Regions from separate parts of the Cobetia sp. BL01 genome, predicted to be linked through region 2. Evidence: predicted binding sites of a transcription regulator. Region 2 holds the regulator's gene; the other holds the start of a gene.
The links. Region 2 encodes LexA, which represses DNA repair genes until DNA is damaged. Its sites were predicted from a motif close to TACTGTNTANNTANACAGTA; they were not measured.

Region 1: ACZYGA_RS16030 (LexA family protein) is a predicted target of LexA. The motif match lies at 3,988-4,007, and genes of this name have one in related genera.

What each region holds. Positions count from the first base shown of each region.
Region 1 covers NZ_JBVBEE010000012.1:51,454-66,406, forward strand. The annotation lists gene ACZYGA_RS16005 (NAD(P)-binding domain-containing protein) at 1-1,120, shown strand, start outside; gene ACZYGA_RS16010 (DMT family transporter) at 1,323-1,691, shown strand; gene ACZYGA_RS16015 (DMT family transporter) at 1,706-2,026, shown strand; gene ACZYGA_RS16020 (2OG-Fe(II) oxygenase family protein) at 2,137-2,886, shown strand; gene ACZYGA_RS16025 (LysR family transcriptional regulator) at 2,908-3,822, opposite strand; gene ACZYGA_RS16030 (LexA family protein) at 4,026-4,487, shown strand; gene ACZYGA_RS16035 (Y-family DNA polymerase) at 4,496-5,833, shown strand; gene ACZYGA_RS16040 (LysR substrate-binding domain-containing protein) at 5,790-6,680, opposite strand; gene ACZYGA_RS16045 (trimeric intracellular cation channel family protein) at 6,841-7,695, opposite strand; gene ACZYGA_RS16050 (GlxA family transcriptional regulator) at 7,759-8,853, opposite strand; gene ACZYGA_RS16055 (iron-containing alcohol dehydrogenase) at 9,196-10,365, shown strand; gene ACZYGA_RS16060 (hypothetical protein) at 10,455-11,888, shown strand; gene ACZYGA_RS16065 (sigma-54 interaction domain-containing protein) at 11,954-13,573, shown strand; gene ACZYGA_RS16070 (GGDEF domain-containing protein) at 13,557-14,783, opposite strand.
Region 2 covers NZ_JBVBEE010000002.1:305,595-320,547, reverse strand. The annotation lists gene ACZYGA_RS05075 (SDR family oxidoreductase) at 174-926, shown strand; gene ACZYGA_RS05070 (prephenate dehydratase domain-containing protein) at 994-1,683, shown strand; gene ACZYGA_RS05065 (isochorismatase family protein) at 1,867-2,619, shown strand; gene ACZYGA_RS05060 (methylglyoxal synthase) at 2,861-3,334, opposite strand; gene pyk (pyruvate kinase) at 3,414-4,883, opposite strand; gene topA (type I DNA topoisomerase) at 5,491-8,133, shown strand; gene ACZYGA_RS05045 (DUF6586 family protein) at 8,133-8,612, shown strand; gene ACZYGA_RS05040 (hypothetical protein) at 8,866-9,105, shown strand; gene lexA (transcriptional repressor LexA) at 9,236-9,865, opposite strand; gene ACZYGA_RS05030 (TetR/AcrR family transcriptional regulator) at 10,430-11,107, shown strand; gene ACZYGA_RS05025 (L,D-transpeptidase family protein) at 11,107-11,649, shown strand; gene nagZ (beta-N-acetylhexosaminidase) at 11,852-12,946, shown strand; gene ACZYGA_RS05015 (mechanosensitive ion channel family protein) at 12,994-14,385, shown strand; gene ACZYGA_RS05010 (hypoxanthine-guanine phosphoribosyltransferase) at 14,366-14,947, shown strand.

The DNA of each region.
Region 1 (14,953 bases), on a different contig from region 2:
GCGCGCCGTGCTGTTCGACTACATCAAGGGGCGTGTCGAGAAGGCTGGCGTGCGCAAGTACATCCGCTTCGGCTGCCCGGTGCGCCAGGTCACCTTCGATGAGACTACCCAGCAATTCACGGTCAGCGTGCATGATCAGGCGCTCGATCTGGTGACCAGCGAAGAATTCGATCACGTCATCGTGGCCTCCGGACATTTCTCGACACCCAATGTGCCGGAATTCCCCGGATTCTCGACCTTCAATGGCCGCATTCTGCATGCCCATGATTTCCGCGATGCACTGGAATTCAAGGGCAAGGATCTGCTTTTGCTCGGCAGCAGCTATTCCGCGGAGGACATCGGCTCGCAGTGCTACAAATACGGTGCGCGCAGCATCACCACCAGCTATCGCACCGCCCCGATGGGCTTCAAATGGCCGGACAACTGGGAAGAGAAGCCGCTGCTGGTGAAGGTCGATCGCGATACCGCCTATTTCAGTGACGGCAGCCATAAGCGAGTCGATGCCATCATCCTGTGCACCGGCTATCTGCATCACTTCCCGTTCCTCGAGGAGTCGCTGCGCCTCAAGACTGCCAACCGCATGTGGCCGCTGGGGCTCTACAAGGGCGTGGTGTGGGAAGAGAATCCGCGCCTGTTCTATCTCGGCATGCAGGACCAGTGGTACACCTTCAACATGTTCGATGCCCAGGCCTGGTGGGTGCGCGATGCGATTCTCGGCACCCAGACACTGCCGGCGAAAGCGGCGATGCAAGCCGATAGCCAGGCATGGCGCGAGCGTGAGGAAACGCTGGATAGCGACGCGGCGATGATCATCTTCCAGGGTGACTACGTGAAATCGCTGATCAGCGAGACCGACTACCCGAGCTTCGATATCGATGGCGTGAATCGCACCTTCCTCGAGTGGGAGCATCACAAGCACGAGAACATCATGACCTTCCGCGATCACGGCTATCGCTCCTTGATGACCGGCACCCAGGCGCCCAGACATCACACGCCGTGGCTTGAGGCGATGGATGACTCGCTGGAAGCCTATCTGGCCCAGCCGGCCGAGGCCGAGGCCGAGGCGCCATCCGACGAGGAGTCAGCTGCTCAGGCGACGACCACGCCGCTGGCCTCCTGACGCTTTCTGGTCACCTGACGCTCTTGTGAGAAGGAGCTGCGCGGACGACTTGCCAGGCACCAGGCGGAGGGGCTCCCTCCGCCTTTTCATGGCCAGAAACATCAACAAAACCTCATATAGACTCGCATTCATGCAACGCATGTCTTTCGCTGGCGATTGAACGCCTCATTTTCCCGACACCCCACAAGGACGCCCGATCACCATGCGCATCACGCTCTATTTCCTGATCTCGACCCTATGCGAAATCGGCTGGGCCACGGGCCTGAAGGTCGCCGACACTCCACTGGAATGGGCACTGACGGTGCTGCTGGTCATCATCAGCCTGAGTCTGGTCACCCAGATCGCCAGGACACTGCCCGCCAGCACCACCTACGCCATCTTCGTCGGCCTGGGCACGCTGGGGACGGTGGTGACTGACCTGCTGTTCTTCGAGCTCGAGTTCCAGTGGTCCACGCTGGGCTTCGTGGTGCTGATGCTGATCGGCATCATCGTGCTCAAGACGGCCCCCGGCGCGCCTGCCGATAAGCGGACTCGCGCGAGTGCCACACCACAGACCACCGTCAGTGACTGAGCAGGGGGGATGACATGGATTGGGTCTATCTGATCGCCGCCGGCTGTTGTGAAGTCGTCGGCGTCACCGGTTTCAATCAATACGCCAACCACCGCCGCCGACGGGGTGTGCTGCTGGTCGCGCTGGGCTTCAGCGCCTCCTTGAGCCTGCTGTATCTGGCCATGGACACCATCAGCCTGGGCATCGCCTATGCCGTATTCTCCGGCATCGGTACCGTGGTCAGCGCCATCATCGGCGTGCTGTTCTGGCGCGAACACTTCTCGTTTCGCCGCATGGCCTGCATCGGCCTCATCGTGCTGTCGATCGTCGGCCTCAACCTGACAGGCGGACATTGATCATTGCCATTCGTGCAATGGCCAATTGCCGTCAGGTGCCTTTTTCTGTCTTTGGCAGTGCACTAGCCTCTCGGGCAACATTCGTGATCATGCCATTCAGGAGTCTTGCCATGAGCCTGTCCTTCTACGCCGTCAGTCACGAGCGCGGTTTCTCTCCCACGCCCCTGCCCATCTGGACGGACAACGGTGACGTGTCTGACCTCTTCGAGACCGAGGCGACACCAGAGGTGGTCCGTCAAGAGGTCGAGGGTGTCCCGGGCGCCTTCCAGCTGCTCAATGTGCTGACGCCTGCCGAGGCCGACAACTTCGTCGCCGCCCTGGAGGCAATGGGCTTCGAGGAGGATGCGCCCGTCTCCCTGCCGCGTTCGGTACGCCACAACCACAACGTCAATTGGGTCGTCAGTGACGCCATCGATCAGGTCATCTGGGCGCGCTCGGCGCCACTGGTGACCGAGCAGATCCAGGGCGAAGGCGCAAAAGGCATCAATGCGCGCTTTCGTGTCTATCGCTACGAGGCCGGCGACTTCTTCAAGCCGCATACCGATGGTGCCTGGCCGGGCAGTCGCGTCATCAATGGCGAGATCGTCCAGGACGCCTATCCGGGCCTGATGAGCCAGTACACTTTCCTCATCTTCCTGAGCGATGGCTATACCGGCGGGCGCACCGAGTTTCTGGTCAGCCGTCGCGACCCCGAAAGGCCTGCCCAGTCACGGGACGACATCCAGACAGTCTCGGTCGCAACGCCCAAGGGTGGTGTGCTGTGCTTCCCGCATGGCTCGCACCCGCAGCACTGCGTGCACGCAGGCGAGCCGATCCGCGATGGTGCCAAGTACATCATCCGCAGCGATATTCTCTACTGATCACCACCTGCCGAGAACCTGCTAGCGACCGGCCAGCTGCTCGCGGCGGGCGAGCAGGAAGTCGACCCAGGCACGCACGCGCGGGTTGTGCTGATTCTCGCGCGCGAAGACGACATGGATGCCAGTGTCGAAATCCGACGACGTGACCTGATGGTCCTCCAGCACCGCCACAAGGCGCCCCTGGGCCAGTTCTTCACGGATGGCCCAGAGCGGTTGCACCACGACACCAGCTCCCTCGAGGGCTGCCTGGGTCAGAATGTCGGCGTTGTTGGTACGCAGCGCGCGTGCTCGCGCCGAGATGCGGTGCTCCCGCTCACCCTGCACCAGCCGCCAGTGATGATTGGCGGTGGTATAGCTGAAGGTCAGCAGGCGGTGCCGTTCCAGGTCCTCGGGCTGACGAATGGGCGGCTGGGCACTGAGATAGGACGGCGCCGCGGCCAGCACGAAACGCTGGTCACTGATGTGCCGTGCGATCAGACTCGAGTCTTCCAGATGGCCGATGCGGATGGCGACATCGAACTGCTCCTCGATCAGATCCACACGCTGATCACTGCTGACGATATCCAGCGCCACCTCGGGGTAGCACTGCATGAATTCACTCACCAGCGGTGCCAGATAGAGGCGCGAATATCGCCACGGCACCGAGATGCGCAGCGGCCCCGCGACTCGCTCACTCAGCGTCTCGAGCTCATCCGTCAATTGAGCCACCTCGCCCAGGATGGCACGGAAACGGATCACGGCTCGCTCACCGGCAGGCGAAAGCCGCACATGGCGCGTGGTGCGCACCAGCAACGGCTCGCCCAGCTGTCGCTCCAGATGATTGACGTGACGCGTCGCCGTGGAACTGGCGATCTCCAGCTCACGCGCTGCCGCATTGAAGCTCTGATGCTCCGCCACCTTGAGGAAGGTGCGCAGTCGTTGGGTCAGTTCGTTCATGGCTCTCCACAGTGAATCCGCCTTTCACGTAGACACCGGACCTTGCGCCCGATGGCATTCGCCGATGCCGAGCATAACACCCTCGCCATCCGGGCTTCGCAGCGGCCACTTTCGCTTGAGGCGGCTTTGCATATTAGCGGTTGCCTAACGCTTGCCTGCCACGGATACTGTATATAAATACAGCCATGACAGGAGAGCTTTCCATGACCGCATCTGCCCCCCTTGCCACTCACGAGACGTTGGCTCGCCCTCATCCCGCTCCTGCGCCATGTGAGCTGCCATACCCCCACATCACGGGGCGTGCGGGAATTTCCGGCTTTCCGTCACCGGCCGAGGATTACGCTGGCCGGACATTGGATCTCAACGAGCGGCTGATCAAGCGTCCGGCAGCGACCTTCTTCATGACGGTGGCAGGTGACAGCATGGAAGGCTTCGGCATCTACGAGAATGACACCCTGGTCGTGGATCGCTCCATCGACGCCCGCCCCGGACATATCGTGGTGGCGCTGGTCGAGGGCGAGGTGGTGGTCAAGCGCTACGAACTGATCGGCCAGCGGCCGTATCTGTGCTCCGGCAATGCCCTGTATCCGCCGGTGGCCATCATCGATCTCGAGTGTCAGGTCTGGGGGGTGGTGCGCTCCGTCATCCACGAATACTCGGTATGAGCGCGCCGATGATCGGGCTGGTCGACTGCAACAACTTCTACGCCAGCTGTGAGCGAGTCTTTGATCCGCGCCTGGAAGGCCGCCCCGTGGGGGTGATGTCCAACAATGACGGCTGCGTGATCGCGCGCTCTCAGGAACTCAAGGCGCTGGGCATCGAGATGGGGACTCCGGCCTTCCAGCTGCAATCCCTGGTACGCGAGGGGCGCATCCACCTGCTCTCCTCGAACTATGAGCTGTATGGCGACATGTCGGCGCGCGTGCGCGACGTGCTGGAGGAATACAGCGCGGGGGTCGAACCCTACTCCATCGACGAGATGTTCGTGCGCTTCGATGGCTTTGACCGCAACGCGATGCTGGCGCTGAGTCGTACCCTGCACCGCAATGTGCGCAAGTTCACCGGCATCCCGGTATGTGTCGGCGTGGCCCCCACTCGTACCCTGGCCAAGCTGGCCAACCGTACCGCCAAGAAGCGGCCGGAATTCGGCGGTGTCTGCGTGCTGGAACCTGCCGAAGTCGGCACCCAGCGCCTGCTGGAAGACACACCGCTGGGCGATGTCTGGGGCGTGGGCCATCGCCTGGTCGAACGGCTGGCACTGCAAGGGCTGCATACCGCCTGGGACCTGCGCTGTGCGGACCCGCGCGCCATCGGTCAGCGCTATTCCGTCGTGCTGGAGCGCACCGTGCGCGAGTTGCAAGGCACGCCCTGCTTCGAGATGAACGACCCCGATGATGCCCGTCAGCGCATCATGACCTCACGCTCCTTCGGCCGCATGACCGATGACATGAATGAGCTCAAGGATGCCATTCGCCAGCACGCCCAGCGCGGCGCCGAGAAGCTGCGCCATCAGGGCAGCCAGACACGTGCCGTGCTGGTCTTCCTCAAGAGCAAGAGCAACCGCCACCGCCCGGATCTCCCGCAATACTCGCCCAGCACCATCATCGAACTCCCCGAACCGACCAGCGACAGCCGCGAGATACTCGCCGCCGCCCATCAGGCGCTCGAGCGTATCTATCTGCGCGGCTATCGCTTCATGAAGGCAGGCGTGATGCTGCTGGACCTCATCGACCAGCCCCGAGAGCAGCTCTCGTTGCTCGACAGCGAGGCCGATATCGCCAGACGAGAACGCAACCAGCAGCTGATGGCGACACTGGATGCGATGAATCAGAAGATGGGTCGTGGCACCGTGCGTCTGGGCGTCGCGCGCCCGGATGCCGCCTGGCAGCTGCGCTGCGCGCATCGCAGCTCACGCTATACCACCCGCTGGCAGGAGCTGAAGCGACTGGGGAGCCCCCCTCGGCTCCCTACAACGTCAGGCGCGACGCAAGAAACTCGACAAAGGCACTGATACGGGGCGAGAGCGTGCTGTTGCGGTAGTACACCGCCTGGATCAACTCACGCGGATTGGGCGACTGGACCTGCCCCGGCAGCACTTCCACCAGAGCGCCCGACGCCAGGTCATCGGCGAGCATGAAGCGGGAGATCAGCGCGATGCCGTGGCCGGCCAGGCATAGCTGGCGCATGACTTCACCGCTGGAGGTGGAAAGGTGCGGCGTCGTTTCCAGCTCCCGGGGCGCACCCTTGAGTGGCCAGCGATTCAGGCGACTGGGCGGCAGGAATCCCAGCAGGCGATGCGACGCCAGCGCCGCGACGCTCGTCGGCGTGCCATGCCTTGCCAGATAAGCGGGGCTGGCGACCAGGTGCAGGGTCGAGCGCCCCAGTACCTTGGCGTGCAGGGTCGAATCCTCGAGCTCGCCGATGCGAATGGCGACATCGGTGCGCTGCTCCAGCAGATTGATGATGTCGTCACCCGCCGAAAGCTCCAGGGAAATGCCGGGATAGCGACGTTCGAACTCTCCCACCAGCGGCACCAGCTGATGCAGGACGAAAGGACTGGCGGCATCGACCCGCAGACGGCCGCTGGGTTGATCACGCTGCTGACGCAAGACGTCTTCGGCCTCGCTCAACTGCTGCAGCCCCTCCCTGATGCGCTCGACGAAAGCACGCCCCTCGTCCGTCAGGGCGACGCTGCGAGTGGTACGAGTCAACAGCGGTGTCTCAAGCTCGCTTTCCAGCCGCTGGATGGCCCGCGACACCTTGGCCACGGGCACATCCCGCTGCTTGGCGGCAGCACTGAACCCTCCGCTGTCGACCACCGCCAGCAACCATTCAAGGTCTTGTGAGCGACTGCGCATGATGAAACTTCTCCCAGAAGACGATGGCCCTTGTCAGACCTTGATGACCCCTTGTTCGGCCCGTATCTTTGCAGAAATCGCAATGATCGGCATCTGTCAGGCACTTCTTGCACCATAATCACGCACCGCTTCCAAGCGATCACGCCATGACCTTCCGTGCTCAGTTCCTGCCTCGCCGACTCTCGCCGGGGCGCAGCATGCGCACCCGCGCCTTGGGAGTACGGCGTGGCAGCATCGGCGGCTCGGGGGGCTGGTCGATCTTCATCGAGGCCTCGAGCTTGCTGAGCCCCACAGAGCCCCCCAGGGTGGTGGCGAATTCGGCATCACCCTGCTCGCGCTGATTGTCTGCGGGCGTGCCCGACGTGCGGGGTTCACCACTCGCTGACAGGTCCGGTGGCGGGATGATGACCCAGGCGAAGGTCGGCAGCGTCAGATTCCAGTAGATGGCCGGAAGTCGAATCATCAATACCATCACGATGGCCGCGCCTGTCGCCCAGGCAAGCGGCATCCCGAGCTCGAGTAGCGCGATATAGAGAATCCCGCCCGCCAGCGACGCCGAGGCGTAGATTTCCTGACGCAGCACCATCGGCACGCGGCGCGCCAGTACATCCCGGATCATGCCGCCTGCCACGCCACTCATGGTGCCCATCACCACGACAACGATACCGTCTACCCCCATCGTGCGGGCCTTGTGAGCGCCCAGCACGGTGAACAGCGCAAGGCCGAAGGCATCCGTCACGGGCAGAAAGACCCGCGTCAGGCGGTGAATGTAGTGAAAGCCCAATGTCGCCACGCCCACCGTGAGCAGGATCACCCAGAGATAGATCGGCTGCTCGACCCAGAACACCGGCCTGATGCCCAGCACCAGATCACGCAGGGTGCCGCCGCCGATACCGGTCACGGCGCCGAGCACCAGCATGCCGATCGGGTCCATCCGCGAACGACAGGCCACGACGACGCCTGTCAGCGCGAAGATCATCACACCGGCCAGATCCAGCCAGGTTATCCAGTTCATACCCATAGCATCCTCAGACGACGAAACTGTCATTCATGCGCCACACGCGAGCGTGATGGCCGTTCATTCAGCGGCCAGTCCGCGACGCGCCGTCACGCTGGGTGCCTCACCGAAACGCTGTTGATAGGCACGAGAAAAGTGCGCCAGATGGATGAATCCCGTGGCAAAGGCCGCCTGGGAGACACTGACCCGACTGTCGGCGAGCACCCGCTGCGCATGATCCAGACGCATGCCGAGATAGCATTGCTTGGGTGTCTCGCCGAACTGCGCCACGAACAGGCGCGTCAGCTGGCGCTGTGACTGCCCCGCGAGCCGGCAGACCACCGGAATGGGCAGGGCCTGGGCAAGATTGGCCTCCATCACCGCCAGCGCACGCACGACACTGCGCGGCAACGACGAATCGCGCGGAGTCGGGCTCTCCACGTTCACGGCCGTGCGCTGGTGCATGATCTGACATCCCACGGCATCGGCCAGCGAAGGGCCATAGAGCCGCTCGATCCAGGCCAGCATCATGTCGATGCTGGCCGCCCCGCCGGAGCCGGTCAGACGCTCACCCTGCCATTCATAAGGAGCCGAGCTGACGTCCAGCTCAGGAAACTCCTGCTGAAAGGCCGGCACGCTTTCCCAGTGCAATGCGACCGGATGCCCCGCCAGCACACCGGCCCGCGCCAGAATGAAGGGGGCGGTATCCAGTCCCCCCAGCCAGGCACCATGGGCCGCCAGCCAACGCAGCACGGCACGCGACTCACTGTCGACACTCGCTTCTGGCTCATAGGACGACACCACCATCAGGCGCATCCGGGCCATGGATACCGAGGTCTGTTCACACACCGCTTCCGATGCCTGCCGGGGCTCCCACGTCATCAGCTGATCGAGGCGACCATCGACATCGATACGGACCCCATTGCTGGCCACCACCGCCTCACCATCCGCTGACAACAGCCGCCAGGCGAACAGATCCCGCCCGAAGCGATTGGCGACCCTCAAGGGCTCGAGCAGGCAGAACAGCGTCAACATCGAGAATCGCGGTACCAGCCAGACATTCAGCGTATTCTCGGCGGCGCCGGGCGCCAGCACGGGTGGTGAGTCCGGCCGCGGGTAGGGATGCGCGCCAGTGCTCAAGGGCTTCATGTCCAGCGCGGTCGGGGTATCAGGCATATGGCGATTTTCATCAATCCTTCGGCGGTTTTCATCAAACGATAATGACATTGGGGAAAAGAGACCAGTGACCCGTGCAGAATCGCGGCTTTCGATCGTCCGTCACCTGCCATCATCGCATGGCGTCTGATGACATAACGCATCACTCAAGCCACGCGAGTGATTCCATTTGGCATCAGAACATCGACCTTGGGCGTAGCGACCTTAGGCGAAAACTCAATAAAAACCCATTTAATTCAGCGACTTGCAAAGAGAAAGAAACTGGCATGCCATTTGCTATCCATCATGACAGGAGACGCCAACCAGCGCCCTTCCCCATGTCATCCAAGACAGGATATCGCCATGAGCATCGCCAGCTTCAAATCCGCCCACCGCCTGATAACGGGCCAACAGGCCTCATCACGCCTCAGTGAAGAAATCCTTCGCCTGGGCATGCGCTGCCCGATGGTGGTCACCGACCCCGGTGTGCTGGGATCGGGTACCCTCAAGCCGATCACGGATCAGCTCGATGTACTGAAGGCCAATGGCCAGCTGACCCATTACCGCATCTTCAGCGAGGTCAGTGCCGAGCCGGAAGTGCACATCGTGGAGGACTGCATGAGCGTCTACCTCGAGGCGCAGTGCGATGGCCTGATCGCGCTGGGTGGCGGCAGCGCCATGGACATCGCCAAATGCGTGGCGGTATACGCCACCCATGACGGCGATCTGGAAAGCCTGTTCGGGGAAGACAAGGCCCGTGTGCGTGGTGCACCGCTGATCGCGATGCCGACCACGGCAGGCACCGGCTCCGAAGTCACCAACATCGGCATTCTGTCTGACACCGAAGCACGCATGAAGAAAGGTATCGTGAATGACTACCTGCTGCCGGACGTCGCCATCGTCGCCCCGGAGCTGACGGTCAGCTGTCCCCGCCATGTCACTGCCGCCAGCGGCGTCGATGCTCTGGTGCATGCCATCGAGGCCTACCTGTCCAACTTCGCCACGCCCATCACCGATGCGCTGGCCATCAAGGCCATGCGCCTGATCATCAAGGCATTGCCCAAGGCCTATGCCAATCCCGGCAATCTCGAGGCGCGTGAAGCCATGGCCACGGGGAGTCTGCTGGCAGGCATGGCCTTCGGCAATGCGGGGGTCGGTGCGGTCCACGCCCTGGCCTACCCGCTGGGCGGGCGCTACCACCTGCCCCATGGCGTGACCAACGCCCTGCTGCTGCCGCATGTGATGCGCTGGAATGCGCTGGCCTGCGTCGAACGCTTCCGGGATATCGCAGAGGCACTGGATACTGCGCATCATGCGCTCAAGGATGAGGCCGCGGCCGAGCTGGTCGTCGAGCGCCTGCACCAGCTGTGCCGAGACGTGGACATCCCCAGTGGCCTGCGCCATTTCGACATTTCCGAAAAGGATATTCCTTCGCTTGCGGCAGATGCCGTCAAGGTGGAACGCCTGCTGCGCAACAATCCACGTCAACTGACCCAGCACGACATCGAGTGCATCTATCGCGCTGCCTGGTGAAGCCCGCCAGGCATGAGCATTGCCCCTTCTCGTGAACACCATCTCCACCCCAGGTGAAGATGAATAACGATAACAACAGGAACGCCATCATGAGCCACTGGAAAACCCGCCAACCCGGAGAGGAAAGCCCCTACTACGCTCTGGGGCCTTTCAAGATTCGCCTGCCCTTCCTGCACTACCGTTTCGAGCTGCCCGACTATCTGCAGGGACTTCTGATGTGCGCGGTGGATCTCGCCGCCATCCCGCTGATGACGGAGCTGCTGGGCATGCCGTTTGAAGCCGCCCTGGCCATCGTGATGCTCAACGGGCTGCTGTATCTCGTTCACCATCTGCTGGGCGACCCGGTCATTCCCGGCTGGATCACGCCGGCCATCCCTCTGCTGATGGCCTATGTGGCCACCTTCCCCGAGGGCGAAACGCGGGTGCATGCCCTGATCGCCTTCCAGCTGATGCTCGGGATACTGGCCATCGTGCTTGGGCGAACGGGGCTGGCCAGCAAGGTGGTCAACCTGATTCCCTCGGCCATCAAGGCCGGCATCATCATGGGGGCAGGCCTGGCCGCGATCAGCGTGGTCTTCAAGGAAGGCGGACGCTTCGACACCTATCCCATCACCATCAGCATCGCCGTGGGTCTGGCGTTCTACATCATCTTCTCGCGCCACTTCGCAAGGCTGAAGACCTCGAATCCGTTCTGGGGCAACCTGGGCAAGCTGGGGATCTTCCCGATCATCCTGCTGGCGATCATCGTCGCACCGCTGGTCGGCGAGGCCACCTGGCCTGACGTGCAGTGGGGCTTCAGTCAGCCGGACTTCGTGACCATGTTCAGCCATTACACCGTCTTTGGCGTGGGCTTGCCGCCGCTGTCGATGTTCCTGACCGCCCTGCCCACCGTACTGGCCGCCTATATCGTGCTGTTCGGCGATGTCCTGCAATCCAAGGCGCTGGTCGAGGAAGCCGATGAGTCACGGCCTGACGAGAAGATCGACTACGACGCCAACCGTGCCCACATGATCTTCGGTGGCCGCAATACGCTGATGAGCCTGTTCGGTCCGGACGTCACCATGTGCGGGCCGCTGTGGGCCGCCATGCAGGTCGTCGTGGTCGAGCGCTACAAGGAAGGCAAGCAGGCGATGCACTCGCTGTTCGGGGGCTCAGGCTCCTTCCGCTGGGGCACGAATACCGGCCTGCTGTTGCTGCCCATCGTCAGTCTGGTCCAGCCCATTCTGGGGATCGCGCTGGCACTGACCCTGTTGATCCAGGGCTATGTCAGCGTACGACTGGGGATTCTCGAAGCCCGCAGCCAGCGTGACCTCGGCATTGCCGGCGTGATCGCCGCCGTTCTGGTAATCAAGGGCGCCGCCTGGGCCTTCGGAATCGGGATCGCCCTGTGCCTGTTGATCTACGGCAAGCGCTTTTTCTCGGGGGAAAACGACGAGACCTTCAGCCGCGATCTCGGCAAGGGCGATATCGACGCTCCCGCCAGTGACGTGACGCCAACCGTTTCCACGACATCCTCGCATTGACGTATCGTAACCCCATGGCCCCCCGCCGCCTGAGCGCGCGGGGGCTTCTGTCAGGGGAACCCTCAATGCAGAACGTGGAACAGGATCTCAAGCTGGAAGCGGCGCTGGCACTGCTGGAACGTCAGTCACTGGAGGCCGTCGAGGTCATCGACACCCGCGGCGAGGTGATCGGCGTCTTGACGCGCCAGGAAGTGGAATCCGCCGCCGAGCGCAAGGAACGCCTCGCCCGGTCGAATCAGCGCACCCTCGCCGCCGGGCCGGACGGCCCATCGGACACCGCCACGAACCTGCTGGCCGAGGTTCCGGTGCAGCGAGTGCTGGATGCCTTGCACGACGGGGTCTACATCACCGACGCCCTCGGGGTGACCGTGGCCATCAACCAGGCCTATGAGCGCATCACGGGGCTCAAGCGCAGTGATGTGCTGGGCCGGCACATGCAGGAACTGGTGCGCAGAGGCTATATCTCCAAGTCGGTCTCTCTGGAGGTCATCCGGGACGGCAAGCCCGTCACTCTGGTCCAGAGCCTGCACGATGGCCGCAAGATCCTGGTCAGCGGCCTGCCCATGCACGCGCGGGATGGCGCCTTAAGTCACGTCGTCACCAGCGTGCGTGATATCACCGAGCTGCTGCGCGCCAAGCATGCCCAGGAGCAGCTTCGCCAGCTGCACTCCCTGCACGAGACCTACAGCGTCAACGCCGGTACCGATGAGCAGGCACTGGAACTCGTCACCAGCGAGGCCACGGCCGCTTGCTTCGCGCTGGCAGAACGCGTGGCCGCCACCGATGTGAAGGTCCTGATCCAGGGCGAGACGGGCACGGGCAAGACATTGCTGGCCCGCTATCTTCACGAGCACAGCGAGCGCTCTGCCGGCGTGTTTCTGGAACTCAACTGTGCCGCCCTGCCCGAAGGACTGCTGGAGGCGGAACTGTTCGGCTATGCGCCCGGGGCCTTCACCGGTGCCAATGCCCGGGGAAAACAGGGGCTGTTGGATGTGGCCAATGGTGGCACGCTGTTTCTCGACGAGATTGGCGACCTGCCACTCTCGCTGCAGGCCAAGCTGCTGAAGGTCGTCGAGGAGCAACGTTTCATGCCCGTGGGGGGAACCGAACTCAGGCGGACCAACGTGCGCCTGCTGACCGCGTCACATCATGACCTGGCCGCTCGCGTGAGGGAGGGGCGCTTTCGCGAAGACCTCTATTATCGCCTCAGCGTCGTCCCCATCACGCTGCCCCCGCTTCGCGAGCGCCGTGGTGAGGTCATCCCGCTGCTACGCCACTATCTGGGTCACTTCTGCCAACGCCATGCCCGCGTTCGCCACTTCGATCCCGAGGTGCTGGAACTGCTGGCCTCGCATCAGTGGCCGGGCAACATCCGTGAGCTGATCAACCTGGTCGAGCGACTGGTCGTCACCACCGACCAGACGCTCATCACGACGGACATGCTGCCCGCCGAATGCCTGGGGCCAGGCGGTCTCGCAGCCCCCTCTGTCGCTGCGACGATACCCGCCGGAGTGCGCGAGAACCACGCCACTCTCACGCAATGCACCCAGGCCCTGGAGCGGGAACTGATCCACCGGGCGCTCGAGCGACATGCCACGACGCGTGCTGCCGCTTCCTCGCTGGGCATCAATCAATCGACACTGGTCAAGAAGATGCAGAAGTACGCCATCAGGCGTCAGCGGTGACCGGGGTCTCGGGCAGCGAGCGAGGTGACAGCACGCAGCGGTCCCTGCCTCTGGCCTTGGCGTGATAGAGCGCTTCATCCGCCTGATTCAGGATATTCTCGAAGTCGTAATCCTCCTCGCTGCCTGCGGCGGAGACCCCCACGCTGATGGTGACGATCCCCTGCTGCGAATTGCCCGCATGCGGTAGTGCCAGTCCGCTGACATGCTCGCGAATCTCCTCCGCTCGCGCCAGCGCCGCTTGCGGGGAGCAGGATGGCAGCAGCACCACGAACTCCTCCCCCCCGAAACGCGCCACGATGTCGACATCGGGGTGCACGCTTTCGAAGATGGCCGTCGCGATGCGCTTGAGGCAGACATCGCCTTTCACGTGACCGTAGTGATCGTTGTAGGCCTTGAAATGATCGACATCGATCATGGCGACGCCGTACTGCAGTCGACGATCGACCTGCTTGCCGATCAGAGAACTCACTAGGCTGTCGAAGTGGCGGCGGTTGTAGACTTCCGTCAGGGGGGCGATGGAGGCAAGTCGCCGAAACTCTTCATTCTTCTCCGTGAACTCCTCGACCCGCAACTGCTCGCGCAGCAGCAACAGGTAGGAAAGCCGCTCAGCCTTCTCGCTGCGCAGATTGGAGATGATGGAAAACGGCGTGATGGAGAAGAACACCATCAATGCCATGAACCCTGCCGACTCGTAGGGGGCAGGATGGGCGGTGACCAGGTACAGCATCACGCAGAAATGGAAGGCCGAGGAACACAGGGCGTACCAGAAACGCAGCTGGAACAGGACATTTCCCACCAGCACGATGAGCCCGAGCGCGAACAGATCCAGAAAGGAATGCGGTGACACTGACAACTGGATCAACAGGGCCGTGAAGATCATCACGAAGCACACCAGAGCGGTCATCAGCATCTCGCGCAAGACCGGCGACACACCGCGCTTGAGCAGGTAGATGCAGAGCAACGCGATGGGCGTCATCACTCCGACCCGGATGATGATGGCTTCCAGCATGTGATCCGGCCGAAAGCGCCAGTCATTGATCAGAAACAGCAGGTAGATGCTGATCGCCACCGCCCCCATGCAGACAAGCTTGTGACTGCGCTCTGCGTGGATGTCCCGCTCGAACCGCGCCTCGATCTCGTCCGGGAAATCAATACCCATCCCGCCGTTGCGGTGTATCTGCCTGTCCACCTGTACCATCAGATCATTCATCCACGCCCCCTCCCTTGAGGACAGTCAATCAATGATCACACTCTATACAAGGCGACACCGGTGAATATTGCATGAGGGCCAAACGTGACAATCGTTCACGCTTGTCAAACGATTGTCCAAATATTCGAGGCCACGGACATTGCCCCCACGCCCGGCGGGTGGGACGAGGC
Region 2 (14,953 bases):
TCTTTCGTTGATACGAAACCCCGCGTTGCAGGGGTGTCAGTGGCATCCGGTTGCTGCAATGATGAGGTCTGACTGAGACGCTCAAGGTTCGAGATTGAGGGACCTTGAGATTGAGGGACCTTGAGATTGAGAGTCCTTGAAATCGATGGCCCATGACGAAAGGGGAGACAGCCATGTCGGAGAATGCACAGCGGTTGAGCGGCAAGGTGGCGGTGGTGACCGGAGCCTCGCGCGGCATCGGCGCAGGCATCGCTCAGCGTCTGGCGGCGGACGGCGCCCGGGTGGTGGTCAATTACCGCAGTGATGTCGATGGGGCGAATCAGGTGGTGGCCGAGATAGTGGCAGCTGGCGGGCAGGCGCTTGCCGTCCAGGGCGATGTCGGCGACAGCAAGATGGCCAGTCAGCTGTTCACGTTGGCCACTGAGCACTATGGCGGAGTGGATATTCTGGTCAACAATGCCGGGATGAGCCTCTACAAGCCGCTGGCCGAGTTCACGGATGAGGACTTTTCCAGTCTGATGCAGGCCAACCTCACCGGCAGCTTCAACATGATGCGCGAGGCCTCGCGCAAGCTGCGTGATGGGGGCCGCGTGATCAATATCTCCACCTCCGTGACGCGCCAGATGTTCGCCACCTATGGTCCCTATGCGGCGTCCAAGGCCGCGGTGGACCAGCTCACTCGCGTGCTGGCCAAGGAGGTCGGCGCACGCGGGATTACCGTCAATGCCGTGGCGCCTGGCCCGACGGATACCGGGCTGTTCCGGCATGGCAAGAGCGAGGAGACCATCGAGCGCCTCAAGGGCATGGCAGCGCTGGGGCGTATCGCGGATGCCACGGATATCGCGGCCGTCGTGGGCTGGTTGGCCGGTGAGGAATCCGCCTGGGTCACCGGGCAGGTCATCGGCGCCAATGGTGGTTTCGCCTGAGTGCGCCATTTACGGCTATGCTGATGGCAAGTCGGATGTTCATCAGTCGTTGTCATGAGGGGCAGGGATGAAGGTGACGGTAAGCGAAGCTCAGGAAAATGCATCGACAACGCGCGCATCGGCTCATGTGCTGCGGGTCGGCTACCCGGGACGGCTCGGGGGGTACTCACGCGAATGCGCCGCCAAGATGTATGCCTCGAATGCCACCTTGAGTGCCTATGCGGGCATCGACGAGGTGGTCAACGCCCTGGTGAGAGGAGAGGTGGAGGCTGCCGTCGTCCCCTGGTCAAGAGGGCATCAGCGACCGGTGACGGCCACCCACGAGGCGTTGGCCTGCTGGCCGGGCATTCGGGTGGAGCGTCGGCTTTTCCGTGCCATCAGCCTCAGCCTGCTGGGGCCACCGGACCTCTGTCCCTCGAAGGTCCAGCGCATCGTGGCGCGCGAGGCTCTGTTCGAGGAGTGCAGTGAGTGGCTTGAGCACAATCTCCCCGGTGTCGCACGCATCGAATGTCTGCACATGGCGGATGCACTGGACATGGCCGAGGGGCGCCACGATACCCTGGCGATCGCGCCACCGTCTCTCGCACGCAGGCCGGGTCTGGTGTGCCTTGCCGAGCGGATCGAGGACGACCCCGGGCGTGTCGCCCAGTTTGCGGTGTTGAAGCGCGATACCAGCAGCGTGCGTGGCCAGGGATATCTGGACGACGCGCCCTCAGCTTCGCCAGATTGTGTGGCAGGCGAGTCTGATCCGAGCTGAGTATCCTTCGACATGGCAGCCATCGCCCGTGCGTCGCTGCCATGTCCGGTGACCTGCTGATACTCTGAAGGCTTTCCTTGCCTCGGGTACGACACGATGCCTCACTCCATTGCTTCCTCAGAGACTGACACGAGAGCGTCAAAGGCCGATGCTACCTCGGCCAGCAGCCCCGACAGCTCGCCGTTGTCGTTTCCTGCATCCCCCGCGCCTCTCGACTCCCCCCTTGCGCTGGATGCGCGCCTGCCGGTACGGCCTGCCCCTTACGAATGTTCGCTGCCGAGTGCCGGACTGATTCTGGTCGATGAGATCAACGGCTTCTGTCAGGTGCAAGGAGGCGCTCTGGCCCCGCAGGCCGACAATGCCCAGGTAACCCGCATGGTGGCGCTCAGTAACGACGTGGCGCGCTGTTTCTCGGCGCACGCCCGCCCACTGCTGGCCTTCATTGACTCCCACTCACCCGGCGTCCCGGAGCCGCCCTATCCCGCTCACTGTGAGCAGGGTAGTGGTGAGGATGAGCTGGTGGCAGAGCTTGCGTGGCTGGAGAGCGATCCGCATGCCACTCTGGTACGCAAGGATTGCATCAATGGATATATTGGCGCGATCGACCCGGCAAGCGGTGTCAATGCGCTGCAGGATTGGGTTGGCCGGCAGCGACTGAAGACGCTGGTAGTGGCGGGAATCTGCACGGACATCTGCGTGATGGACCTGGTGCTGACGCTTCTCTCTGCACGCAATCATGGTCTGCTGGGCGAGGTGAGCGACATCGTGGTGCTGGAGCCTGCCTGCGCCACCTATGATCTGAGTGAGGAAAGCGTGGCTGCCCTTGGATTGCCTGCGCCCGCCATCCACCCGCAGCGAGACGCCCATCACATTGGGCTCTATTGCATGGCCTCACGCGGGGCGATCATCGCCAGCCAGCTCAGGATTCAGGCGTGAGGCATCAGACGCCTGGAGGAAGGGGCATGTTGCCGTTAGCTAGCCAGCTAGCCAGCTAGCCAGCCAGCTAGCCAGTCAGGTAAAGGTCCGAAATGTAGTTTGATTACGACATTTTCGCGGATATTCGCTGTCCTGCATGAAGCCAATGACGGTGTGGATCACGCTGACATGGGTCCATACGTAAACGCCCGCCCACTCAAATGAGGGGCGGGCGTTTACGTGTATCGGCAATGTGCCAGTGTCAGGCGCGGGTGCTGACCCAGTCATTGGCATCGGGGACCGCGATCTCGACCGACTCCGACATCAGTGATGAGTGGAACATGAAGTCGGCACTCGCGACATTGTTGGCCACCGGCACGTTCCACAGTGTCGCCAGGCGCAGCAGCGCCTTGACGTCAGGGTCGTGCGGCATCGGAGCGAACGGGTCCCACAGGAAGATGAGCAGGTCGAGATTGCCTTCGGCGATGCGTGCACCGATCTGCTGATCACCGCCCAGCGGCCCGCTCATCAGGCCTTCGACCTCAAGTCCGAGCTCCTTGCTGATGCGTCGGGCCGTGGTGCCGGTGCCCAGCAGCTGGTGGCGTGACAGCTCATCGCGCCAGCGCATGGCCCAGGCCAGCATCTCATCCTTCTTGCCATCGTGAGCCACCAGCGCAATCCGCTTGCGTTCTGCCAGGGTGCGTCGTGCCTGGCGCTTGGGTCGTTGCTCGCTCATGCCGCTTGATCTCCTGAAGGCGGGGTGTCAGCCCCGCCAGTGATAACGCTGCCGGTGTCGATCCGTCGATGCCGGTCGCTCAGTCGATGGTGCCACCGACAGTGACGATCTTCATGGTGTTGGTGCCACCGTGGGCATTCATCTGATCGCCGCGGGTCAGAATCACCAGATCACCACGGTTGGCGATGCCGCGCGCTTCCAGCTCGGCGATGGCGCGACGGTTGATCTCCTGCGCCGGCAGCTCGCTGGAATCGAAGGGCAGGGACACCACGCCACGATAGAGAGCCATGCGGCGCTGGGTCTTCTGGTCCTGGGCGAGACCGACGATCGGCAGACCCGAGCGGATGCGCGAGGCGATCAGCGGGGTGTAGCCGGATTCGGTCATGCAGACGATGGCCACGACACCCGTCAGGTGGTTGGCCGCGTACATGGCAGACAGTGCGATGGTCTCGTCTGTCTTGCTGAAGCCTTCGTGGATGCGGTGCTGGGATTCCTGGGCGGCACGTTCACGCTCGGCACCCAGGCAGACACGATCCATGGTCTCGATGGTCTCGACCGGGAAATCGCCTGCCGCGGTCTCGGCCGACAGCATCACGGCGTCGGTGCCGTCGAGCACGGCATTGGCGACGTCGAAGACTTCGGCGCGGGTCGGCAGCGGGGCGCTGATCATCGACTCCATCATCTGGGTCGCGGTGATGACCACGCGGTTGAGGCTGCGGGCACGGCGGATCATGCGCTTCTGCACGCCGATCAGCTGTGCGTCGCCGATCTCCACGCCCAGATCGCCACGCGCCACCATCACGCCTTCACTGGCGAGGATGATGCCGTCGAGCACGGCGTCGTCGGCCACGGCTTCGGCGCGCTCGACCTTGGCGATCAGGCCGATGTCACGACCTTCCTCGCCCAGCAGCTCACGTGCCAGCTGCATGTCGGCGCCACTGCGCGGGAAGGAGACGGCCAGATAGTCCACGCCGATGTCGATGGCGGTCTTGAGGTCTGCCTTGTCTTTCTCGGTCAGCGCCTCGGCGGACAGGCCACCGCCTTGCTTGTTGATGCCCTTGTTGTTGGACAGCTTGCCACCCACCTTGACGGTGGTGTGGATCTCGTTGCCCTTGAGTTCGTTGACCTCGAGCACCACGCGACCGTCATCAAGCAGCAGAACGTCGCCGGCGACCACGTCATCGGCCAGCTGCTGATAGTCGCAGCCGACACGCTCGACGGTACCTTCATCGCGGCCCAGGCCGATGTCCAGGATGAACGGTTGGCCTTCCTGAAGCTGGACAGCGGTGTCCTTGAAGCGGGCGATGCGGATCTTCGGACCCTGCAGATCACCCAGCACGGCGACGCTGCGGCCTTGGGCGGCGGCGGCGGCACGGACGGCCTCGGCACGCATGCGGTGGTCTTCGGGGCTGCCGTGAGAGAAGTTGAGGCGAACCACATCCACTCCGGCACGGATCATCGCGTCGAGGACGCCCGGCTTGTCACTGGCCGGACCGAGTGTGGCGACAATCTTGGTGCGGCGGATCGGGCCGTTGAACGCGTGCGGCATGAGAACATACTCCTTGAACACTTGCGTGAGGGGTCAGGCGGTTTGTGTTGTCATTTTACTACATTGACGACGTAAAGGGAGCCTGTCGAGTGTCGTGGTTGATTGGTGTGGTAGCGCGCGAGTGATTCGGCTGCCATGGCGGCGATGGTAGCGACATGACTTGCGTCTTCACAAGCGCTGGCGTCAGGCTGGTGGCCAGTCAGACATGGCGTGATCCGAGAGGCCCAGGCTGTGAGGATGGCATCTACGTTGACCCGCAGGCCTGCCACTGCCTGTGTCAGTAATGCCACACTGATGTGACGAATCGTGAAAAGGCCACTTATATATAGTCATGGCTAGCCTCTCGTCATGGCGACACATGCATCTGGCGGGTCTGGCAGGTCCGGGTGCCGGTCGATGACCGCGTCATGCCTCGGGCGTCGATTCTCGAGATTCGGGGTGGTGTGTGATGTCCGCTGCCACCACCCACATGTCGTGGTGCTGGCAACATTGCTGGTCAGCGCTGAAATGCTGGGGTAGGGTAGGCGCATTTTTAGGCTGGGATAAAACCCAGCGCTACGAGTCATTCGCCGGTGCAGTCAGCGCCGGCCAGGAGATGCGAGCAACCATGGGCAAGTCACTGGTGATCGTCGAGTCGCCTGCCAAGGCCAAGACCATCAACAAGTATCTCGGCAACGACTTCGTGGTGAAGTCGAGTGTCGGGCATATCCGCGATCTGCCGACCAGCGGTAGCGGCAAGCAGGCCACCGATCCCAAGGAGCGTGCCCGTCAGGCAGCCGAGACGCGCAAGATGTCGCCGGAAGCCAAGGCGGCTCACAAGGAAAAGAAGGCCAAGACGCAGCTCATCCGTCGCATGGGGGTAGACCCGGAGAACGGCTGGGAGGCGCATTACGAGATCCTGCCCGGCAAGGAAAAGGTCGTCTCCGAGCTGACGCGCCTGGCCGAGAAGGCCGACACCATCTATCTCGCGACGGATCTGGACCGCGAAGGTGAGGCGATTGCCTGGCACCTGCGCGAGACCATCGGTGGCGACGATACCCGCTACAAGCGCGTGGTGTTCAACGAGATCACCAAGAAGGCGATCACGGCGGCCTTCGATGAGCCGGGCGATCTGAAGATGGACCGCGTGCATGCTCAGCAGGCGCGTCGCTATCTGGATCGTGTCGTCGGTTTCATGGTCTCGCCGCTGCTGTGGGCCAAGGTGGCTCGTGGGCTGTCGGCCGGGCGAGTGCAGTCGGTTGCCGTGCGCTTGATCGTCGAGCGTGAGCGTGAGATCCGTGCCTTCATTCCGGAAGAATTCTGGGATGTGCACGCAGAGCTTGCCGCGACCAGCGGCGAGGCGATCCGTTTCGAGCTGGCGCGTCAGGATGGCAAGGCCTTCCGTCCGACCAGCGAGAAGGAAACGCTGGATCGCATCGCGGCGCTGCGTACCGCTCGGCTCGCGATTTCCAATCGCGAAGACAAGCCGACCCGTTCCAAGCCGAATGCCCCCTTCATCACCTCGACCCTGCAGCAGGCGGCCAGCAGTCGTCTCGGCTTCTCGGTCAAGAAGACCATGATGATGGCGCAGCGCCTCTACGAGGCCGGTTACATCACTTACATGCGTACCGACTCGACCAATCTGTCGGCGGACGCGGTGGCCACCGCGCGGGACTTCATCGCTGAGGAATTCGGCGACAACTATCTGCCGCAGGCCGCCAACGTCTACTCCAGCAAGGAAGGCGCCCAGGAAGCTCACGAAGCGATCCGTCCCTCCGAGGTGGCGCGTCGCGCGACGGACCTCACCGGCATGGAGCGTGACGCGGAGCGTCTGTATGAGCTGATCTGGCGTCAGTTCGTCGCCTGCCAGATGGTGCCGGCGGAGTATCTGTCCTCGACCCTGACCATCGAGGTCGATGGCTACGAGCTGCGCGCCAAGGGCCGGGTGCTCAAGTTTGACGGTTATACCCGCGTGATGAAGCCGGCGGGCAAGAAGGAAGAGGATCAGTCACTGCCGGACCTGGCCATCGGCGAGGTGCTGGAGCTGGTCGAGCTGGACCCGCAGCAGCACTTCACCAAGCCGACGGCGCGTTACACCGAAGCCAGTCTGGTCAAGGAGCTGGAGAAGCGCGGCATCGGCCGTCCTTCGACCTATGCGGCGATCATCTCGACCATCCAGGATCGTGGTTACGTGGCGCTGGAAAATCGGCGTTTCTACGCCGAGAAGCTGGGTGACATCGTCACTGATCGTCTCAGTGAATCCTTCAAGGACCTGATGGACTTCGGCTTCACCGCGCGCATGGAAGACTACCTCGATGAGGTGGCCAATGGTCAGCGCAACTGGCGCGAGCTGCTGGATGCCTTCTACGCCGAGTTCAAGGCCGAGCTGGATCACGCCCAGTCAGAAGAGGGCATGCGCCCGAATCAGCCGGTGCCGACCGATATCGCCTGCCCGACCTGTGGTCGCGAGATGCAGATCCGTACCGCCTCCACCGGCGTCTTCCTGGGATGCTCCGGTTACAACCTTCCGCCCAAGGAGCGCTGCAAGACCACCATCGACCTGTTGCCGGGGGATGAGGCGGTCGCCGCTGACGCGGATGAGAATGCCGAGACCGATGCACTGCGTGCCAAGCGCCGTTGCCCGATCTGCGCCACGGCCATGGACAGCTATCTGATCGACGAGCAGCGCAAGCTGCACGTCTGCGGCAACAGCCCGGACTGCGTGGGACATGAAGTCGAGCAGGGTCAGTTCCGCATCAAGGGCTACGATGGGCCGGTCATCGAGTGCGACAAGTGCGGTGCCGACATGCAGCTCAAGACCGGGCGTTTCGGCAAGTACTTCGGCTGCACCAACGAGGATTGCAAGAACACCCGCAAGCTGCTCAAGTCCGGAGAGGTCGCGCCGCCGAAGATGGACCCGATCCCCATGCCGGAACTTGCCTGCGTGAAGGTCGAGGATCACTACGTGCTGCGTGATGGCGCCAGTGGCCTGTTCCTTGCCGCCAGTCAGTTCCCCAAGAATCGCGAGACGCGTCCGCCGCTGGTCAGCGAGCTCAAGGCGCATGCCGACGAGCTGCCGGAGAAGTATCACTTCATCCTCAAGGCGCCGGAGAAAGACCCCGATGGCCGCCCGACGCAGATTCGTTTCTCGCGCAAGGCCAAGGAGCAGTTCGTGATGACGGACGAGGATGGCAAGGCGACGGGGTGGAAGGCGACCTTCGACAACGGCCGTTGGGTCGTCGAGGACAAGCGCAAGGGAGCCAAGAGCTGATGAGCCAGCGTGGCCGCACCAATCAACTGCTGTATCAGGCCGAGTTGCTGCTGGAGCAGGCGGCCGTCGCGACGCGTGATGAGCATGCCGTCGCACGGCGCATGGCCGGTGAGGAAGGGGCGCTGGCGTTGATGGAGCTGGCATTGGCCTCGTTGATCGAGGAGTGCGCCGCGTCGGCACGCTGGCCTGAGGGCAGCTGGCGCGAGCGGCTGGCCACACCGCCGACTCCCGTGGCGGAAATCGAGCAGTTGCGAAGCCTGCAGGCGCAGCCGGACAGTTGGTTGAGCCAGCTGGTGGCCGATATCACGCGTTTGCATGAAGAGGGCGGTGCTGCCCGGCGTGAGGAAGGCCAGGCGCGTGGCGATGGTCTCATCATCGCCGCGGCGGCCAATGCGCCTCTGGCAGAGCGTCTCGCCACGGCAGTCAGCGCCATGAAGGCGTTGCTGTCACACCTTCGCGAGTCGAATGTGGAGTGGTAGCGTCGCGCCTTGCCTGACCCGAAAGCGCTGGCATGTCACGCACCTGTCATTCAGGTGACGCCCTGGCATGACGGGTGCTAGACTGGCGGCATTGTGGCAAGCCCTGCATTCTCCGGTACGACCATGGCTCTGGCTGTGGTCGTACTTTTTTCTGCATTGTCGCCAGTGACTGCAAGTCGCAGGGCCTGCCCGCCGTCAAGCTGACGATCACAACGACGCCGGTATCCTCAGGATGCCGTGCAGGAGGAATGACGTGTCCGATCCCGCCGTACTTGAAATCGTGCAAATGGAAGATGGGGAAGTGATCCTGCGTGCCGCCGAGAGTGAAGGTGAGCCACTTCTCAGTATCCGCATCTCCGATGAAGCTGCCGATCTGCTGCGTGACAATCGCTTCGAGGTCGCGCGTGAGATGATCGATCACGCCATCACCCGCACCCGCCTGTGGGATGGCGAGGATGATGAAGACGAGCAGTCGGAAGGCATGGTGCACTGAGCACTTCCCGCATGTCTGCCAGCCACGAAAAAACCCGCCAACCGGCGGGTTTTTTCGTGGATGCCCAGATGACGACAATCGTCATCTGCGCGTCAGCGCTGTGAGGACAGACTGCCTGCAAGCCTTGAGATCAGTGCAGGCCGCCATCGCGGATCACGCCCACGCCGAGGCCCTCGATTTCCAGGCTGTCCGTGCGCAGATCCACCTTGATGGGAGCGAAGTCCTCGTTCTCGGCTTCCAGCCATACGTAATGGCCATCGCGACGGAAACGCTTCACCGTCACTTCATCCCCCAGACGCGCCACCACGATCTGTCCGTCACGCACGCTGCTCGTGCGGTGCACGGCCAGCAGGTCACCTTCCAGAATGCCGACATCCTTCATCGAGACCCCGCGCACGCGCAGCAGATAGTCGGCGGCAGGCGAGAAGTAGTCACTGGGCAGTGGGCAATGACGATCGATATGCTGGCTGGCCAGGATAGGGCTGCCAGCGGCCACTTCCCCGATGACCGGCAGGCCCTGCTCGCTATCCTCTTCCGCCTCGGCCAGAGACGGCACGCGGATGCCCCGCGAGGTGCCCGGCACCATCTCGATGGCTCCCTTGCGCTTCAGGGCACGCAGATGCTCTTCCGCGGCATTCGGTGAGCGAAAGCCCAGTGCCTGGGCGATTTCGGCACGCGTTGGCGGATAGCCTGAGGACTTGATGGTCTTGATGATGAAATCGAAGACATCCTGCTGGCGCGGAGTAAGCGGCTGAGTCATGGGCATTGCCTTTGGCCTGGGCGGCATCTGAGCTGACGGCACGGGGTGTGCATCCATACAACTGTCATTGTATCCAGTCATGGCGGTCATGCAAGGCATCGTGGGTGCTTTGGCAGCAACGTTGCCGGCATCTTCGTCGACATCGACATGCTGACGCGAGACAGCGGGTGTCCGGGACGCCCCATGACCATCCCGTCCCCGAATGTCCCGCGTGAATGCGCGTCCTGCCGGTCTTGGCTGTCGAGTGTTTGAAACAACCAGCAATTGCCAGTCATGGCATGGACAGCTAGAATTATCTTGTTTCAAACGAATGTTCGTCGAGCGCATCCGGCTACCGGTACACAGGCCCTGTGTGTCCTGTGCGTCTGTCCTGTGCTCGGGACACGGCTCGTGGCAGCCTCCGCCTCGGAGTCGCTGCCTGACACGCGGTGCGTGAAGACCGACATGTCGTTTGATTGACCTGCATGAGAAGAGTCGCCCCCCGGGCCACGGCCTTGCCGTTGTCCGGGGGGACAAGGACTCCCGTGCCCCCTCGTGACTGATCATCTGACAAGGCATCCGCCCATGGCCCAGACCGATACCGTTACCCGTATCCTCGATACCGCCGAGGTCCTGTTCGCCGAGCGAGGCTTCGCCGAAACCTCGCTGCGCAATATCACCAGCAAGGCCAAGGTCAACCTGGCGGCGGTCAATTATCACTTCGGCTCAAAGAAGTCATTGATCCAGGCAGTGTTCGCCCGCTATCTCGACCCCTTCAGCGAGCGTTTCCATGCGGCACTCGACAGTGTCGAGCAGCAGCATGCCGGTCGTCAGGTGCCGCTGGAAACGCTGCTGGAAGTGATGGCGCGCACGGTGCTTGAGGTGCCGGCCGAGCGCAACAGCCTGCGTACCTTCATGCGCCTGCTCGGGCTTGCCTATACCCAGGGGCAGGGCCACATGCGTCGCTACATCCGCGAGCATTACGGCACGGTCTTCAGCCGCTTCGCCGAGCTCCTGAAGCTTGCGACGCCGGACCTGCCAGACAACGAGCGCTTCTGGCGTCTGCACTTCATGCTCGGCAGCGTGATCTTCACCTTCTCGGGACTGGACGCACTGCGCGATATCGAAGAGGCCGAATACGGCCATCACACCAGTGTGCGCGAGCTGATCCAGCACATGCGTCCGGTGGTGGTCGCGGCGATGGCGGCTCCGCTGCCGGCCTCGCTCGGAGATGGTGAAGCGGTCACCCAGGCGGCAAGCTGATGGCTTGCTGGGTCTGCGTGGATCTCACCCGCCAGCGTCTCGAGATACGCAATGACGCGCCCAGTGGCAGTCGTGATGCGCCGCCCCCCGCGGCTGACCCTGACACGCTGGTGCATGCCTGTGCGATCTCCAGCGGCCTCAACGGTATCGGCGAGCTCGATGGCAGCGGTTGCACGCCGACCGGCTGGCATGTGGTTCGCGCCGCGATCGGGGAGGGCAACCCACGTGGTGCCGTCTATCGTGGACGGCGCTTCACGGGAGAGGTGTTCACGCCTCGACTGGCCGCCGAGCACCCCGAACGCGACTGGATCCTGACGCGTATCCTGTGGCTCAGCGGTCGTGAGCCCGGCATCAACCGTGGCCGCAACGCGGCGGGACAGCGCGTCGACAGCCTGCGGCGCTACATCTACTTCCATGGCACGCCGACCAGCGAGCCGATGGGCACCCCGGCCTCCCATGGGTGCATTCGTCTGCGCGATGAGGATCTGCTGTGCCTTTACCGGCATGCGCCGGCCGGAACGCCAGTGCTGTTGCACGCCTGACGCTGCGTTGCCTGGCGGCTGGTGCTCGCGACTGTTCGAGTCGCGCTCAGTCGGCTAGAATTGCGCCTTTCCTCGCGCCGGCCGCCTGTCCTGAGGCTTGTCTTCCAGGCTGCCGAGCCCCGTAACGACATGAAACCCTGCCGTGCGTGCCATGCCTTGCAGCGCATGACACGGCCAGCAGGCCATGGACAGGAAGGATGTCATGACACAGCCATTGGGCTCCGTAATGCTCGACGTCGAGGGGCATACCCTCACGTCTGACGAACGTGAACTACTGGCACGCCCCGCCGTCGGCGGCGTCATCCTGTTTGCGCGCAACTGTGCTTCTCCCGAGCAGGTGCTGGCGCTGTGCGGTGAGATCCGCCGCGTCAATCCACATCTGTTGATCGCCATCGATCAGGAAGGCGGACGGGTGCAACGGCTGCGCGAAGGCGTGACCCGCCTGCCGCCGATGCGCGCCCTGGCACATTGCTGCCTGGGACGTGACTGTGACGGCTGCGGTGATGATGCCCAGTCGTCAGGGCTCGGGTTTGCCCGTGACGCCGGCTGGTTGCTGGGCATGGAGATGGCTGCCATTGGCTGCGACATCACCTTCGCGCCGGTATTGGATATCGATGTCGCGGGTTCCACCATCATCGGCGACCGCAGCTTCGGGACGACTCCCGAGGACGTGATTGCCGTCGGGACCGCCTTCATCGAGGGCCTGCGCGAAGCTGGCATGGCGGCAGTCGGCAAGCATTATCCCGGTCATGGTGGCATCGCGGCGGATACCCACCGCGAGCGCGTGATCGACCCCCGCTCCTTCCGCGAGCTGCGCGAGCATGATCTCAAGCCCTTCGCGGCGCTGGCGGATCGCCTGGGTGGCGTGATGCCGGCTCATGTCATCTATCCCGACTTCGATGCGCGCCCCGCCGGCTTCTCGCCAAGCTGGCTGGGGCTGCTGCGTGAGGAGTTCGGTTTCAAGGGCGCCATCTTCTCCGATGACCTGGGCATGGCGGCTGCCGTGGCCGAGGGCGAGCCGGAAGTGCGCGCTCGTCTGGCACTGGATGCCGGCTGCGACATGGCGCTGGTGTGCAATGATCCCGCCGCCGCACGTGCCGTGCTCGACAGCCTCGATGGGGATGAGCAGCGCAATGCCGGCAAGCGTCAGGCGCGTCTGCGCTACGGGCGCGCCCGCCCCACGCTCGAGGGCCTTGCGGGGCTGTCTCGCTGGCGGCGTACCCATGCACGTCTCGAGGCGCTGGCGGCCAGTCAGCCGCTCGAGCAGGTGGCCATGCCATCGGGCTTGGCTGAATGAGCCAGCCTTGAGGGGCTTTTCCTCCAGACGTCACCCAAGGACTCCACATGGCTGAGAAATCCGCCACCGAGGCGGCTGCCGACAAGCTGGCGGCGCCTGCCGAAGAGATGATCAATCACTGGGTCGAGCCGCTGCGCAACTGGGTGGAGCAGACCTTCGGTCTGCCACTCTGGGGGATCAACCTCGCCCTGGTGCTGGTGGCCGTGATCGTGCTGCATCTGAGCGAGCGCATTCTGCTCAGTCGCCTGGCCGTGCATGCCGAGAAGAGTCGCAACCTGTGGGATGACGCGCTGCTGCACGGGCTGCGCCATCCGCTGTCTCTGTGGCTCTACAGCATGGGCTCGCTGGTCGCGCTGGACATTCTTGCCCATCAGTTCGCGCCCGGCAGCCTGGAGGCCTATCTGGGCACGGTGCGACAGATCATCACCCTGCTGGCGCTGGCCTGGGCGTTGATTCGCATGATCAAGCGCTTCGAGTCGCTGCGTACCACGCCACCGCCCGGCACCAACGTCAACGCGATGGATGCCACCACGGCCTCGGCGATCAGCAAACTGCTGCGTGCCGTCGTGATCGTGCTGGTGGGTCTGGCCATCCTGCAGAATCTCGGTGTGTCACTGTCCGGCGTGATGGCCTTCGGTGGGGTCGGCGGTATCGCGGTGGGCTTCGCCGCGCGTGATCTGCTGGCCAACTTCTTCGGTGCCCTGATGATCCATCTCGACCGCCCGTTCAAGGTCGGTGACTGGATTCGCTCGCCGGACCGCGAGATCGAGGGCACCGTCGAGGACATCGGCTGGCGGCTGACGCGCATCCGCACCTTCGACATGCGTCCGCTCTACATCCCCAACGCCATCTTCACCAGCATCGCGGTGGAGAATCCGTCACGGATGTACAACCGGCGCATCTTCGAGACCATCGGCTTGCGTTACGAAGATGCCACCCGGGTCGGTGACATCATCACCGCGGTCCGCGAGATGGTGGAAGGGCATGACGAGATCGACCAGACGCGGACCCAGATCGTGAACTTCAACAGCTACGGTGAACACTCGCTGGACTTCTTCGTGTACGTCTTCACGCGCACCACCGACTGGGTGAAGTATCACGCCATCAAGCAGGATGTGCTGCTGCGCATCCATGACATCATCCGTGAGCACGATGCACGCGTGGCCCTGCCGGGGCAGCGCCTGCACTTCGCTGACGTGCTGTCCCTCGAGGGCGCTGCTCCTCAAGGCGACACGAATGCTGATCGCGAGTCGTCCTCGCGCCGACCGCAAGACGAACAGGACGGCAAGGCCGCTGAAGCCTCGCCGTCACACGCTGCGCAGAGCGGGTCCCGCCGTTCTGCTTCATCCTCCGCTGCTACATCCTCTGCCACGTCCGCCCGACGTGGAGATGAGGCCAGTGATACCCAGGAAACTCCCGATGCTGACTCCGACGCCTGACTCCCTGAGCGCCCTGCATGCCGAAATGCGAGACGTGATGGACAACGCCGACTGCCTGATTCCCCAGGCAGAGCTGGAGGTCGCACTTGATCGCATGGCCGGGGAGTTGACCCGCAGCCTTGGTGATCGCATGCCGATCTTCTACTGCGTGATGAATGGCGGCCTGATTACCGCAGGTCAGCTGTTGACCCGACTCAAGTTCCCGCTGGAAGTCGATTATCTGCACGCGACGCGTTACCGCGGTGCCATGCGCGGCGGCGAGCTGTTCTGGCGCGTCAATCCGGAACTGCCGATGGCCGGTCGTGACGTGGTCATCGTCGATGACATCCTCGATGAGGGTGGCACCTTGGCGGCCATCATCGAGTACTGCCGTGAAGCGGGTGCGCGCAGCGTGTCCAGCTGTGTGCTGGTGGACAAGAAGCACGATCGCAAGGCCTATCCGGGCTTCAAGGCCGACTTCTGTGGTCTGGATGTCGAGGACCGCTTCCTGTTCGGTTTCGGCATGGATTACAAGGGCTACTGGCGCAACGCGCCGGGCATCTACGCGCCCAAGGGGCTGTAACGTTCC